DNA from 2 places in the Paenarthrobacter sp. MSM-2-10-13 genome. Region 1 is predicted to be linked to the other one. Evidence: predicted binding sites of a transcription regulator. Region 1 holds the regulator's gene; the other holds the start of a gene.

Region 1 (7,784 bases):
ACAGCGAAATCGGCTTCACCGTCCGCCACGCAGGCATCAGCAAGGTCCGCGGCCAGTTCAAGGACGCCACGGCCACCTTGGAAGTTGGCGAAACCCTGACCGATTCCAAGGTCACCGCCACCATCCAGACCGCCAGCTTCGACTCCGGCGACGTCAACCGCGACGGGCACGTCAAGGGCGAAGACTTCTTTGACGTAGAGAAGTTCCCGGAAATCACCTTCGTGTCCCGGCACGTCAAGGCCAACGGAAACAGCTTCGACCTCGTGGGCGATCTCACAATCAAGGGAGTGACCAAGGAAGTTTCCATCGAGACCGAATTCAACGGTGTAGCAGTGGACCCCTTCGGCAACACCCGCGCCGGCGTTTCCGGTGAAACCACCATCAGCCGCAAGGACTTCGGCCTTACCTGGAACGCCGTCCTCGAAGCCGGTGGCGTCCTGGTCAGCGACAAGGTTGTCATCAACCTGGAACTCGCTTTCATCGCACCGGCTGCCGCGTAGTCCTTCACCACCCGGCCGGCTACTCCCGGCCCGCGTCCGCAAACGGCGCCCTGCACAGTTCATTCTGTGGGGGCGCCGTTTCGCGTAGGGAGAAGTCACCTCGCAATTGTTCGGCAAAAGGCCTGTATTTAGCTGCGCGTTAGCTCCGAATTTCCTATGCATCCTTCAACCTGCGGTCTAAAGTGATGCCATGAGTACCCCAGACGAAACACCACAGCCACAGCAGCCCGGCGCTCAGCCTCCGCAGCCCGGCAATGTTCCTCCTGCGGGTCCCCAACCTCCGCAGCGCGGCGACGTCCCTCCCTCCGGCTACCAACCGCCCCAGGGTTACCAGCCACCGCAGGGTTACCAGCCGCCGTCGCAACCCGGCCAATACTCACAGCCCGGACCGGCCCAGCCCGCACCCGGCCAGCCGGGTTTCCACTTTGAAATGCCCACTGACGGACCGCGAAACTTCAACGACGTCATGCCCCAGGGCGGCTTCTCGGGAATGTTCAAAACCCAGGGCCTGCCAACGGAACTGAAGGTTTCCTACTTCATCTGGGTGATCTCCGGTCTCCTGGGATTGTTGTTTGGCCTCATCGCCTTCTTCGCGGTGATCGCCGCCTTCGCGTTCGCTCCAGGATTCGCTGCCATCGCACTGATCCTCCTACTCCTCACCCTGGCCGTCTCTGCCGCCCAGGTGGTCCTGGCCATGAAGATGAAGGAAGGCAAAGAGTGGGCACGCCTCGCCCTGACCATCCTGGCCGGCATCTCCCTCCTGCTGGCCATCTTCGGCGCAGCGAGTGGCGGCGGCTCAGGGATGGGCCTGGGTGGCAACTGGTTCGGCTTCCTGGTCAGCGCCGTAGCCGTGGTACTGATGTGGCTACCTAATTCACAGCTGTGGTTCAAGGCGGTCAAGGGCCACGCCTGACACGTACCCAGCTGCCGCCGTCGGGCGTTTTCGACGCAAATGCAGGCTGAAGGCCGCGGTTGAATCCCCAGGGATCCCGCGGCCTTCATCATGAAGGCGTAAGCCCACATGATGATTTTTCCCGCCAGCTGTAAATACCTGCGTGTGATCGTCTGCAGCGCAAGGACCTGGAGGTACGGTGGTAGCAGAACCACGCTGGGGGCAGGGTCGTTTTGCTGATCCCGGCGGCCGCACCAGCAGTCGAACAAGCAAAGGAATGCCATGAGCAACCCTCCGTACCCGCCGTCAAACCCGGGCGACACTAACCAGCCCGGCACAAACGGCTCCCAGCCCCCGGCACCGCAGTACGGTCAGCAGTCCCCCTCCGCACCTCAGTACGGCCAGCAGTCCCCCGCCGCGCCGCAGTACGGCCAGCCCGCCGCGCCGCAGTACGGCCAGCAGTCCCCCGCCGCACCTCAATACGGTCAGCAGGGCTCCCCGTATGGTCAGCCTCCCGCAGCTCCGCAGTACGGCCAGGGCACCAACTGGCCAAGCCAGCAGCCCGGACCCACCACCGTCCCGCAGATGGTCAATTACGCCTTCTGGATGATCATCGCCGCCGGAGTTCTGTCCGCCATCAGCTCGATTATCCTGGCCACCACCGGTGCGGATGCCTTCATCAATGCCATGAACCAGCAGGCGGCCCAGCAGGGTACCGATTTGCCTGAAGGGTCCATGGAAGGCATGCGTGGCGTCATTGGCGTCAGCGCCATCGTGGGTGCCTTCATTTCCCTGGGCCTCTACGCACTGGTTGCCTTCCCTGTCCGGAAGGGCAAGAACTGGGCAAGGATCCTGGGCACGGTCTTCGCTGCCATTTCTGTTCTGGGCCTCACCAGCTTGTTCCAGTTCGGTGCCACCTACGGCGTCCTGCAGCTCATTGTGATCCTGCTGGGTGTTGCCGCGATCGTTCTGCTGTACCTGCCGGCGTCGGCGCCGTACTTCCGCAAGGCACAGCCTTTCGGCAACCCGTACCAGAATCCGTACGGGCGCTAAACACCCACGCTTCCGAGCAGTACACGCGGGCGCGGACCCGGCGAAGGCTAAACAGCCTGGCCCGGTGTCTGCGCCCGCTGTGCGTGGTAGGCAAGGATCTGTAGCTCGGTTGCCATGTCCACCTTGCGGAGGTTGACGTGCGGCGGGACCTGCAGCAGTACCGGGGCGAAGCTGAGGATGCTCCGGATGCCTGCGGCAATGACGCGGTCGCACACGGCTTGGGCCACCGTGGCAGGCAGGGCCAGCACCACCATGTTGGTGTGGGTCCGTTCCAGGACCCGTTCCAGCTCGGCTGAGTCACTGACCCGCAACCAACCCACTTCATTGCCGATCACCATGGGGTCAGCGTCGAAAATGGCTACGACGTCGAAGCCTCGGGACTCGAAGCCGCCGTACCGGGCGAGGGCTTTGCCGAGGTTGCCGGCGCCCACAATCGCCACCTTCCAGTCGTGGGTCAGCCCCAAGGCTGCTGCTATGTGGCGGCTCAGGTTCTGGACTTCGTAACCTACGCCGCGGGTCCCGTAGGAACCAACGTAGGAAAGGTCTTTGCGGAGCGTGGATGAGCTAACGCCCGAGGCTTCCGCCAGTGCTTCAGAGGAAACCCGTTCAACGCCTTCGGCCAGAAGAGAGTTGAGCGCACGCAAATAGAGGGTCATCCGGGCCACGGCCGCGGGCGGGATCTGCTTGGCGGCAGGCTCATAGTCTCCGGTTGTGGCTTCCGGGGACGGTTCCAGCGCAGTCACGGTATTCTCCATTGCGTCGCTTTGTTGTTCCACTCTATGACCCTCGGGCGGACTCAACAAAAGCCATTACCTGCGGGTAACCCCACCCTCAGCCCTCCAGGACTTTCTTCAAGGTCCGGGTAAGTCGCTGCTCGTCGATCTTCCAGAAATCGCGCTGGATACCGTCCACCAGCACCACCGGGATCTCCTCTGCGAACCGCTCCTGCAGTTGGGGGTCGCCGTCAATCTTCTGCTCGGTCCACTGAACGCCAAGACTTTTTGTGACACGCTCGACGGCGGCACGAGCCTCCGTGCAGAGGTGGCAGTCAGCTTTGGTGAGGAGAACGACGTCGGGAATAGCCATGTCTCAAAGGTACCGGCCCCACGCTCTCTCACATCCCACCCCCTTCCGGCCGTCCCTCTCTCACATCCCATGCCCGTCCGGCCAACGCTCTCTCACATCCCACGCCGTGGGTGACGCCACCGTGCGTCCTCAACACTGGCCCCGGTGATTGACTAGACTCAAAGCATGCCCGAGGAGAAGAACGCCGCCGTGGTCGCAGATGCCTTGGTGCAGCAGGACGCCGTACAGAGGGACGCGGCCAAAAAGGACATGGCGCGGAAGTACGCTGGCGAGGCCGCTTTTTTCGATGTCGACAATACGTTGATGAAAGGTGCCAGCCTCTTCCACGTGGCTCGCAAAATGTATGAGCGCAAAGCGTTCACTCTTTCGCAGGCCGCCGGATTCGCCTGGAAGCAATTCAAGTTCGTCATGCGCGGCGAGAACATGGAAGATGTCCATTCGGTGCGTGACTCCGCGCTGACACTTGCTGCGGGCATTACGGTCGAGGACATCAAGGCCTTGGGCGAAGAGGTCTACGACGAAATGATCGAGTCGCGGATCTGGCCCGGAACCAAGGCGCTGGCCGACCAACACCTCCGGGTGGGCCGTAAAGTGTGGCTCGTGACTGCCACGCCCATCGAAGTGGCCACAGTCATCTCCACCCGGCTCGGTCTGACCGGCGCCCTGGGCACCGTGGGCGAGGTGGACGACGGCGTGTACACGGGGAAGCTTGTAGGCGACATCCTGCACGGACCTGCCAAGGCGATCGCTGTCCAAATCGTTGCAGATCGCGAAGGGCTGGACCTGGACCATTGCTGGGCTTACAGCGACTCCGCCAATGACATTCCCTTGCTCACCATGGTGGGACATCCAGTGGTCATCAACCCGGATGCAAAGCTGCGCCGGCATGCGCGTGAAAACAATTGGCCCGTTTACGATTTCCGTTCCGGACGCCGCGCCGCAACATTCGGCCTCAAAGCCGCGACCGTCGGCGGAGCCGTCTACGGTCTATGGCGCGGATTCGCGAAATTCCGCGGCCCCCACGTCTAACGCTCTCTCACATCACGCGCGCCTAAACCCAGCGCTCCCTCACATCACGCGCGGGCCTCACACAGCCTGTGGATAACTTCCGGTGCCTTCAACGTATCTGGGCAAGAATGCCGGTATGAAGAACTTCACGCCGATTCCTCCGCAACTGACGGTTGCACCCTTCACTCTCGACGAGGCCGAGGTTGCGGGCCTCAAGCGATCGCACCTAAGGAACCGAACCAAGATTGATGGCGTTAGCCGAGGTGTTTATCGACCTTCCGACTGGAATTTCGACCTGTCAGCGGCTGCAAGAGCGCTCTCAGCTGCAACTCCTGGCGCTTGGATTTCACATGTAACGGCCGCGAGGCTACATGGATCCTGTCTTCCGCCTTGGTTGTCGGACTCCAACGAATTGCATCTCAGCAAGCCGAGGCATCTCCCTTCAGTTCGGCGCAAGGGAGTGATCGGGCACACGGTAGTCGCCTCCGAGGACGAGATCGAGTTTGTCCGTGGCATCTGGATCAGCACTCGATCGCGGACTTGGTTGGATCTCGCAAGACGCCTTCCGGTCCCCGACCTCGTCTGCATGGGCGACGAACTCATCCGAACTCCCAGGCTGGAGTTCGAAGAACGCGATACACCATTCACTACACTTGAGGCGCTCCGCAAAATGGTGGATAGGCACAAGAATCTCCAGGGTGTGGTTCGGGCAAGAGAAGCACTCGACCTCATGCGCGTGGGCGCCGACTCCGCACCCGAGTCGCTACTCCGCTTGGCGATGCTGGACGCTGGTATTCCCGAACCGGAGCTGCAGGTACAGCTCCGGCCGGGCGACCCGTTCTCCCCGTCCGCGGACCTGGGCTTCCGCGATCGGCGAGTAGCGATACAGTACGACGGCGGCCATCACCTTGAGCAGGAACAGATATTTAGCGACCGGCGACGCGACAAAGCATTCGAAGCAGCAGGTTGGACGGTCCTTAAGTTCGGAAAAGATGACCTGGCGGACCATTTTTCATCAGCCATTGGGAAGATTAAACGCGCTCTGAGATCAGCCTGGCAGGATCCCGCCGTCAGCTCAGGCTTTTCCCGCAGGACGTGAGAGAGCGACCGGAAAAACCCCGCGGGACGTGAGAGAGCGACCGGAAAAACCCCGCGGGACGTGAGAGAGCGACGGGGGTGCAAAAATGCCCGCCACCTCGAGAGGCAACGGGCATTCACGCTTGATGAAGTATCTCTACTTCTTATTGCGGCGCTGGTGGCGAGTCTTACGAAGCAGCTTGCGGTGCTTCTTCTTGGCCATACGCTTGCGGCGCTTCTTAATAACTGAACCCACGAAAGTTCCTTACAAACTAGAAGTTCCTGTCTGTTGGAACCGATCCGCGGAAGCAGACAGTACAACTGACAGATTCTTACATTGACGTAAAACGTTCCTTAACAGAGTACCGCTTCAAAGAGGCACCCTGTGACCACGGTCCGGAGGACGGACTGCGGCAAGTCTCAGGCGGTCTCGGATTGTCCGTCCACCACAGCACCCTTGAGGTACTGGGCAACAGCCTCTTCGGGAACCCGGAAGGAACGGCCGAACCTTACAGCGGGCATCTCTCCGGAGTGAACCAGGCGGTACACGGTCATTTTGGAAACGCGCAGGACGTCGGCCACCTCGGCCACCGTCATGAAACGCGCATTCGAGAAGTTAGTCTCCGCGGACATTTCCCATATTCCTTTGCTCTCAGACGATAGGACACCCCCAGTGGAACGGTGTGCCGATGCTGAGCCATCAAACAACCATGTGCTAGATACTCTAGAGGCTGATGGGGCCAATGTGAAAGAGCCAGCGACACAGATCTGCCCGGCGTTACCGGGACTACGCCGCGACCACCGCGCGACGCTTGCGTGCCGAGGCCGCGAGCTGATCCAAAACCGAGGCCGTGACGTCCCACTCCATGCAGGCATCCGTAACGCTCTGGCCGTACACCAGCTCCTGCTCCCCGGAAAGCTGCTGGGCGGTATCCAGGTTCTGCGCCCCGCCCACAAGGAAGCTTTCCAGCATCACACCGGCAATCGGCGAGGTCTCCCCTGCTTCCAGCTGCGCACCGATTTCCAGTGCAACCTCGGCCTGGCGGTGATGGCTCTTGCCACTGTTGGCGTGGCTGGCGTCCACGATCAGGCGAGGGTTGAGGCCCTTGGCAGCAAGCTTGCCCGAGGCCGCTGCGACGTCGTCGGCAGAGTAGTTGGGACCCTTGCGTCCGCCCCGGAGGATCACGTGGGTGTCGGGGTTTCCGGAGGTCGCTACGAGAGCTGCCCGGCCGTCATCGTCGATTCCCAGGAAGGCTTGCTCAGCGGCGGAGGCGCCGCACGCGTCGATGGCCACCTGGAGGTCGCCGTCGGTGCCGTTCTTGAAGCCGATCGGCATGGACAGACCGGAGGCGAGCTGGCGGTGGATCTGGCTTTCGGTGGTGCGCGCACCGATGGCGCCCCAGGAGACGAGGTCCGCCATGTACTGCGGGCTGATGGGTTCCAGGAACTCGGTGGCCGTGGGCAGGCCCAGGGCGGTGACCTGCTTGAGGAAGCCGCGGGCGGCGCGCAGGCCTGCGGCGATGTCGTGGCTGCCGTCCAGGTGGGGATCGTTGATGAGGCCCTTCCAGCCGACGGTGGTGCGGGGCTTCTCGAAGTAGGTCCGCATCACGATCAGCAAGTCTTCCTTGTGCTTCTCGGCCTGGCTGACCAACCGGCGGGCGTATTCGAGCCCGGCCTTGGGATCGTGGATGGAGCACGGGCCCACAATCACCAACAGGCGATCGTCCACGCCGTCCATGATGGCGCGGACCTGGTCACGGCCGCGGTCGACGACGGCAGCTGAGCGGGCGTCCAGCGGCAACTCGGCGATGAGGTCCTGGGGCGCCGGAAGCGGTTCGAAACGGGCCACCCGCAGGTTGGAGGTGGCGGGCTGGGCGGAATCAGCCGGGTGGAGCGGTGTGGGTTCTACAGCGATGCTGGTCATGTCTGGGTCCTGTTCCGGGATGCGGAGCGGGCCCCTTTTCAGAACCCGCCGGATATGGCGAAGGGCAGAGAGTAATCTCTGCCCTGTTGGCTCTGAAGGAAAGTTGGATGCGTGTCAGTTAGACGCGGGCCCCTCCAGAGCCAACGAAAAATACGCATACCAACGGTTTGTCATAGCCACACCATAACCGCGGTTCTTCATCGCGGGCAAATCGCTTCCATCAAGATGACAGTAGTTTGCGCAG
Region 2 (7,784 bases), on a different contig from region 1:
GGGTGCGGCCGACCAGCTGCGTGACGTCGTCGTAGATCCTTGCCATGAAAATTACGCCTATCTCTGAAGAGGGATTGCTGAGGTCAGCCTAACCAGCGGGATCGAAACCTCGCTAAGCAGTAAGCCATGCAGAGTAATATTTCCGGGCCTTTGCCAACTTCGGGTTGATGATCACCTGGCAATAGCCCTGATAAGGGTACTTTGCATAGTAATTCTGGTGCACTTCCTCGGCCTCGTGAAACTCGGGAAGTCGGCTGACCTCGGTCACAATCGGATCAGACCACAGGGACTGGGCACGCTCGATGGCTTCTTCGAAGAGGACCTTTTCTTCCGTCGTTGTGTAGAACATTGATGAACGGTACTGGGTGCCGACGTCATACCCCTGGCGATTCAAGGTGGTGGGGTCGTGGAGGGCAAAGAACATGTCCAGGATGACTTCTTCGGGAACTACGGTTTCATCGAAGGTCACCGCAACGACTTCTGCGTGGCCGGTGGTCCCGGAGCATACCTCGTAGTAATCAGGATTGCGGACGTGGCCCCCGGTGTAGCCGGATACCACAGAGCTGACGCCGCGGGTCTTCTGGTAAACGGCATCAAGGCACCAGAAGCAGCCGCCGCCAAGTACGAAAGTTTTCATGTTCTCTTCAATGGATCGGAGGGCCTGATGATTCCCGCTTCACCTTACGGGAGAATTACGGCACCAGGGAGGTGCCACGGAGTGGCGGCTACCTGATGGGGGCTCAGTAGGGAAGAAATCTGGCTCAGTAGGGAAGAATAAGAGCATGGAAGCAGTAAACACCCACATTTCTGATGTGGATTCCGTCGAAGAGGACGAAACAGAGGACGGCAACGCTGATCCTACGCTCGGTCAGGTGTTGCTGGCTGTGGAGGAACTGTGGCCGGAGTCCCTGGCTGAAGACTGGGATGAGGTTGGCCTTGTTGTTGGCCGGCCCAATGTTCCCGTCACCAAAGTTCTCTTTGCCGTGGATCCCACGCTGGCCGTGATCGATGAGGCCGTGGAGTGGGGAGCGGACCTGCTGATCACCCATCACCCGCTTCTTCTCAAAGGCGTGAACTCTGTTGCGGCCACCTCAGCGAAGGGCCTAGCGGTGCACCGGCTGATAGAGGCAGGGGCAGGGCTGTTGACCGTGCACACCAATGGAGATTCAGCCGTGGGTGGAGTTTCAGATGTTCTGGCTGATGCCTTCGGCCTGGAAAACGTCACGCCCTTGACGCCGGCAAGCAACGGTTTGCCTGAGGAGGGTATTGGCAGGGTAGGAGACCTCCCTGAGCTTGAGACACTCGGTGACTTCGCTGCCCGCGTCTTTGAAATGTTGCCGGCCGTCGCAGGCGGTGTCCGGGTAGCTGGAGACAAAGACGGCCTGATCCGGCGCGTTGCGGTGTGCGGCGGAGCCGGTGATAGCTTGTTCGACGCAGTTCGAGCCGCCAACGCTGATGTGTACGTCACAGCAGACATGCGTCACCATCCAGCATCCGAAGCCCGTGAGGGCGCCACCAATGGCCGGCCCTATTTGATTGACGTTTCGCACTTCGCCAGTGAGTGGCTGTGGCTGCCTGCTGCCGCTGAAGCGTTGGGCAACGTGCTGGCGGACCAGGGCTACGACGTCGAGATCCGCGTCAGCGGCACCAACAGTGATCCCTGGGACTTCATACTCACTTCCGGCGGGGACTAGAGTCTAGAAAGATATGGACAGCCCTGACAGTCAGAGGCGGTCCGGCCGGACCTGATCCCCAGGCCGGCAGCTAATAGCGGAGGTAAGCGTGGCGAAAGCAGCACCGGCAGAACAATTGAAGTTGCTTGAACTGCAGGGACTGGATGCCAAGCTCAGGTCGCTTGCGGGCCGCCGGAAGGTTCTGGAAACGGATCCACGCATCACTGACCTCACGGATGCGCTGAGCGTGGCCAACGGCGAGCTCGGCTCGGCCAAGGTTGCCGTTCACGACGCCGAAGCCGAACTTCGCCGCGCGGAAGCCGATGTGGAACAGGTAGCCACCCGTATCCAACGCGACGAGACCCGGCTGAACAGCGGCACCGGGCTGTCCAAGGATCTTGTGGCGCTGCAGAGTGACATTGCCTCTCTCAACAAGCGTCGCTCGGACCTTGAGGACGTTGAACTCGAAATCCTGGAGCGCCTGGATACTTTGCGCGAGCGGCAGGCAGCCCAGCAGTCGATCGTTGACGACATTCAGGGTTCCTTTGGCAGCATCCGGGCTGAACTGGATGAAGCCATTGCCGAGATCGCCGCCGAGGAAACAGTGGTTCGGGGGCAGCGCGCCGCCTTCGCCGAATCCTTGGATGCGGGCATTCTCGCCATCTACGAGAAGACCATTGCCAAACGTGGAGTCGGGGCAGCACGGCTGTTCCACGGAAAGTCCGAAGGCTCCGGCATGATGCTCAGCCCTGGCGACCTCGCCGAAGTCAAAGCCGCCGCTGAGGACGATATCGTGTTTTGCCCGGATTCAGGTGTCATACTGGTCCGTTCGGCGGAGTGGAACTGACGCAGCCCAACATCAGTTGGACGCTCAGGTGGTGAGGATGATGTTGAGCGCGTGCGGCTTGCGGGCCGTGCCTTCAACGAGTTCAGCAGTCCAGATCTCCCGGGCAGCCTTCAAGAGCTGATCCGGGGTTGCCGGGGCCTTACCGCGCCGGGTCAGCAGGTGGCGGGCCAGTTCGCCCCGGGTGTGTTTGGCGAAGTGACTGACAACCGTGCGCTTGCCGTTCGCTTCGTTGAAAACGTTGATGTTGACTGTTTGCGTCGCCGGGGGAGCCCAGGCAGCAGCGTAGGTACTGGAGCGGCAGTCCACCAACAGTTCGCCGTCGGCGCGTGAGGCGAGGGCAGCGTTAAGCTGCGGCTTCCAGTACGTGGCGAGGCGGCCGACGTCGGGCAGTGCCGTTCCCATGGACAGGCGATAGGCAGGCACGTGGTCGCCGAAGCCTATGGCGCCCCACAGGGCGGAAACCACCAGGACGGATTCGTTCGCCTTGCGGCGCTGCGTTGGCGTCATGCTGTTGTAGCCCAAGGCGTCGTAGAGGACTCCGGAATAGACCTGATGTGCGGGAGCGGCTGGTTCGGCATGCAGCCGGGTATTGCGTTCGACGTCGTCCCGCAACGAGGCGCCGACCCCCAGCAGCGCCAGTGCATCCTCGTGCGCGCTCACCGTACCCAGAGCTTCGAGTACTTTTGCACGGTAGGGGTTCAGTTCGGGGAAGCTGAGCGATTCCCAGTTAATGGCGGGACCGTTGGCAGCGGGGGTCTTGCCTTCGGAAGGCGGCAGCAGAATCAGCACCAGTCGATATTACCGGGGACTTTGGTAGGCCCCAACGCCGGTAGACTGGACGGCGGATGGGTCGACCAGGCGGTCGCGCGTCACGGAAGTGGCTCGAGGAACGTCCGGGCTCCGAAGAGCAGGGTGGTGGGTAACGCCCACTCGGGGTAACCCGCAGGCCAGTGCCACAGAGAACAGACCGCCTGCGCGCTGTGATGTTTTGCATCGCGGGGCAGCAGGTAAGGGTGAAACGGTGGTGTAAGAGACCACCAGCTCCCTGGGTGACCGGGGAGGCTAGGTAAACCCCACCCGGAGCAAGGCCAGACAGGACACGCTTGAGGGCTGCTCGCCCGAGTGTCCGGGTAGGCTGCTGGAGGGCGTCGGCAACGGCGTTCGTAGATGGATGGCCGCCACTCCCTTGCCGGTAACGGCAGGGGATGACAGAACCCGGCGTATCGGTCGACCCATCCATTTATGACTCCCGGATTTGTGCCGTGTGAGTGATTTCACGCCCCGGGGCGGCCTGCAGCCCTTCCTTCCGCCCTAGAATGGTTACTGAACGTAGATGTTCTGCCGCCGGGACTGCGTTCGCAGCCGGCGGATTTTCTTTGCTCTCGTTCAAGGCGCTGTGGGTGGACCGAAGCCCGCTGGCGCATGTGCCGCAGGACTACTCCGGGCGGCCGCTGCCATCTACATACGAGGACGTATGTGGTTGACCCAAGGAAGGTAGTTCTGTGAGCCAGACGTCAGATTCTTGTCTTGATAAGTGGATGGGCCGGGAGGCTCTCGCCGAGGCCATGATTCCGGTAATCGGCCGGTTGTACCGGGAAAATAATGTGGTCACGAGCATCCACGGCCGGAGCCTGATCAACAAGTCCACCATGAACATCCTCAAGGCCCACCGTTTTGCGCGCCGGATGAGCAACCACGAGCTGCTGCTAGAAGAGACTGCGCCGCTGCTGAACGCGTTGTCTGAGTTGGAGCTCGGCGCAGCCGCCATTGACATTGCACGCTTGACTGAGAAGTTCCGGGCCGAAGGCAATGGTGCCTCCCTGGATGAATACCTGCGCTCCGAGCTCGCGGAGATCGTGGGAAAGCGTGGCGCTGACGACCGCACCAGCACCGACGTCGTTCTCTACGGCTTTGGCCGTATCGGCCGTCTCCTGGCCCGCATCCTCATTGAAAAGGCCGGTGGCGGACACGGCCTGCGGCTCCGCGCCATCGTTGTTCGCAAGGGCGCTGAGAACGATCTTGTGAAGCGTGCCAGCCTGCTGCGCCGCGACTCCGTTCACGGTTCCTTCGAGGGCACCATCCGCGTGGACGAGGAAGCCAACACCATCACCGCCAACGGTGTGCAGGTCCAGGTCATTTACTCGGACAACCCCGCCACTGTGGACTACACCGCATATGGCATCAAGGATGCCTTGGTGGTGGACAACACCGGCCGTTGGCGCGACGCCGATGGCCTCTCCCAGCACCTGCAGAGCAAGGGCGTTGCCCGCGTCCTGTTGACGGCACCAGGCAAGGGCGACCTCAAGAACATCGTCCACGGCATCAACCACAAGGACATCTCCGATGACGACAAGATCGTCACCGCGGCGTCCTGCACCACCAACGCCATTACGCCGGTGCTGAAGGCTATCAACGACAAGTTCGGCATCATTCACGGCCACGTGGAAACGGTTCACTCGTTCACCAACGACCAAAACCTGATCGACAACTTCCACAAGGGTGACCGCCGCGGCCGTTCGGCAGCACTGAACATGGTCATCACGGAGACCGGTGCCGCCAAGGCTGTAGCCAAGGCATTGCCCGAGTTGCAGGGCAAGCTCACGGGCAATGCCATCCGCGTGCCCACCCCGGACGTCTCCATGGCCATCCTGAACCTCAACCTTGAGAACGGCACCACGCGCGATGAAGTCAACGACTTCCTCCGCGAAATGTCCCTGCACTCGGATCTTCGCAAGCAGATCGACTACATTGACTCTCCCGATGTGGTGTCCACTGACTTCGTTGGCTCGCGTCGCGCCGGCATTGTTGATGGCCTCGCAACGATTTCCAACGACAAGAACCTGGTTCTTTACGTCTGGTACGACAACGAGTTCGGCTACTCCTGCCAGGTTGTGCGTGTCATGGAAGAAATGGCCGGTGTGAACCCGCCGTCGTTCCCCGCGCGTGACGTGATTGCTCCCATCGCAGTACTTGAAGGGGCAGGAGCCTAGGCGCTCCGAAGTATTCGCGGGTTTCCCGGCTGAGTCACTGGTATCAGCCGGGAAACCTGATCAAAATGGGTTCATGGAAAACGAATCAACGTTGGAACATGAGACCACGCTTGAACACGCCTTGGACGTAGCCAAGGCCAACCACAAACAAGCGCAGAAGCTTCTGGACCAGGCGGTGGCGGGAAACGCCGCAGGTGATGTGCCGGACGAACGTGTAGAACAACTACGAGGACTCCTCGCCCTGGCAACCGAGGACCTGCAACGCGTGGCACGGGAGCAATAGACCCGGTCACGCGACACCTCACTTCAGTGTGACTTCTCCTACACACTGTGGATATCGACTCTGATGTCGGGGCTTTGTCCTACGCTCGAAGGACGTCGCCAGTCCCACTGAACGGAGTCCCTTGAGTACCACTTGGTCTGCCTACAAACGCGCCCGGCGGAGGTCACGTCAAGCGTGGGCCATTCTTGGATTGGCAGCTGCAACCGTCGTTGCAGGGCTTTCCTGGTACTTCACCGCCGGCCAATTCAACGCCGCAGAACCGTGGGCGGCCGGCCCCAGCGAAGCACCCGTCTTCAATCCTGATTGGATGAAACCCCTTCGCGGGGCGGCACTTGTTCCCCCCGAGAAGGCAAGCGATGCTTTGGAACATCTCCCGGTCAAAGGACGTGCGCAGAAGTCGGACTACGACAGAGCCGCCTTCGGCCAAGCCTGGGCAGACGCTGACCGCAATGGATGCGATACCAGAAATGACATTCTGCGGAGGGACCTCTCCGCAGTCGAGTTCACGAAGGGTTCATCGTGCAAGGTCTCTGGAGGTAGCTTCCACGAACCTTACACAGGGGCGCAGGTAACATTCCAAAGAGGCCAGGACACCAGCGCCGCCGTTCAAATCGATCACGTAGTAGCCCTCGCCGACGCCTGGCAGAAGGGGGCCCAGCAGCTCACTGTCCAACAGCGGCAAATGTTTGCGAACGACCCCCTGAACCTGATCGCCGCGGACGGACCCGCCAACGTCAAGAAAGGTGCAGGAGATGCCGCCACGTGGCTGCCGGCCAACAAAAATTTCCGCTGCCATTACGTCGCGCGGCAAGTCTCGGTGAAGGCGGCGTATCAACTGTGGATTACGCAAGCCGAAAAAGACGCCATGAAGCGGGTCCTTTCCTCTTGCCCGGACCAGCAAACCATCTACAGTGCCAGGTGACCGTGCCCCAGCTGCCAGGTGCCGCCGTCGTCGATCCGCTCCAGGACCACGCGCTGAAGTGAGGTTTCCCGCGGAAGCCTATCCAGGTTGTCCAGTCCCCGCTGCCTGAAGGTGAAGTAGATGGCATCCGTAGGAGCATCAGTGCAGCGATCCAAGGTGAAGCGACGAGCAAAGGACGCGATGTTGCTCTTAGGCAGGCGCTCCACGAGGTACGGGTCCAGCATCCAGGAATCGCATATGGCTTTGTGGGCAGGCTTGTCCGGAAAATACCGGGTGAAGAAAGCCCGAGCCAGCGAGAAGCTGGCATCCACTAATTCGGGGGAGAGCGACCCATCCTCGGGAATGTGGACCCCCAGAACCCACTCTGAGCTTGGATCTGCGGCGGGCACCAAATGGAACTGTAGCCGTCCCAGCCGGAATAGATTTCCTGCCATGTGCAATGTCAGCCAGGCCCAGGTATCCAGTCCAAACCGTCCATGGACCCGTCGGTTGATGCGGAGCTGTAGACCCAGGTCTGCCAAGGAAGCAGCCGAAACCGCCGGACTGATTCCGAGACCCACATGATAAGCGTGAACTGACGGGGCAAAACGGAGCAGGGCTTCGATCCAGACCGCCTCCACGGCGCCTTCTGCCCGGATGCTGTCTACCGGAAAGGCACCAAGCCTCTCCTGCATCGCCTCCATAGCCTGAAGAACGGGCTCATCCGCAGGCGTGTCCAGAAGGTGCGCGCATTCAGCGGCGTCGTCTCCGGTGATATCCAAGAGCTCGAAAAGCTCCGTGTACGGGCTGGCGGCCACGGCTCAGTGCCCGAACGGATCTGGATCGACGCCAGGCATCCAAGTCAGTCCAGGAACACCCCAGCCGTTCTTCTTGGCCTGCTTCAACGCCTTCTTGGAGTACCGGTCCACAAGGCGGTTGACATACAGTTTGCCGTCCAAGTGGTCGAACTCGTGTTGCAGGATTCTGGCGAACCACCCTGTCGCTTCGAAATCCAAGGGGTTGCCGTTGCCGTCAAAACCCTGAACCCGTGCCCATTCTGCGCGTTGCAACGGGTAGTACTCGCCCGGGA

Evidence for each region. The regulator Rex, encoded in region 1, represses fermentation and respiration genes when NADH is low (regulators of the CRP and FNR family bind a similar motif). The targets are predictions, from matches to a motif close to CTTGTGAANNNNTTCACAAG.
Region 2: the regulator Rex is predicted to act here: its motif matches at 3,782-3,801, upstream of HAV21_RS03795 (glyceraldehyde-3-phosphate dehydrogenase).

Annotation. Positions count from the first base shown of each region.
Region 1 is NZ_JAAOXO010000004.1:197,190-204,973, forward strand. It holds gene HAV21_RS11530 (YceI family protein) at 1-500, shown strand, start outside; gene HAV21_RS11535 (hypothetical protein) at 691-1,413, shown strand; gene HAV21_RS11540 (hypothetical protein) at 1,675-2,445, shown strand; gene HAV21_RS11545 (redox-sensing transcriptional repressor Rex) at 2,493-3,200, opposite strand; gene HAV21_RS11550 (glutaredoxin family protein) at 3,277-3,531, opposite strand; gene HAV21_RS11555 (HAD-IB family hydrolase) at 3,697-4,560, shown strand; gene HAV21_RS11560 (DUF559 domain-containing protein) at 4,676-5,638, shown strand; gene HAV21_RS11565 (AURKAIP1/COX24 domain-containing protein) at 5,774-5,872, opposite strand; gene HAV21_RS11570 (helix-turn-helix domain-containing protein) at 6,037-6,249, opposite strand; gene HAV21_RS11575 (3-deoxy-7-phosphoheptulonate synthase) at 6,404-7,540, opposite strand; gene HAV21_RS11580 (acetylxylan esterase) at 7,761-7,784, opposite strand, start outside.
Region 2 is NZ_JAAOXO010000001.1:781,049-788,832, forward strand. It holds gene cysK (cysteine synthase A) at 1-46, opposite strand, end outside; gene msrA (peptide-methionine (S)-S-oxide reductase MsrA) at 113-637, opposite strand; gene HAV21_RS03775 (Nif3-like dinuclear metal center hexameric protein) at 783-1,694, shown strand; gene HAV21_RS03780 (C4-type zinc ribbon domain-containing protein) at 1,783-2,520, shown strand; gene HAV21_RS03785 (peroxide stress protein YaaA) at 2,545-3,309, opposite strand; RNA gene rnpB (RNase P RNA component class A) at 3,367-3,759, shown strand; gene HAV21_RS03795 (glyceraldehyde-3-phosphate dehydrogenase) at 4,023-5,510, shown strand; gene HAV21_RS03800 (hypothetical protein) at 5,584-5,793, shown strand; gene HAV21_RS03805 (HNH endonuclease family protein) at 5,915-6,715, shown strand; gene HAV21_RS22545 (acyltransferase domain-containing protein) at 6,700-7,512, opposite strand; gene def (peptide deformylase) at 7,516-7,784, opposite strand, start outside.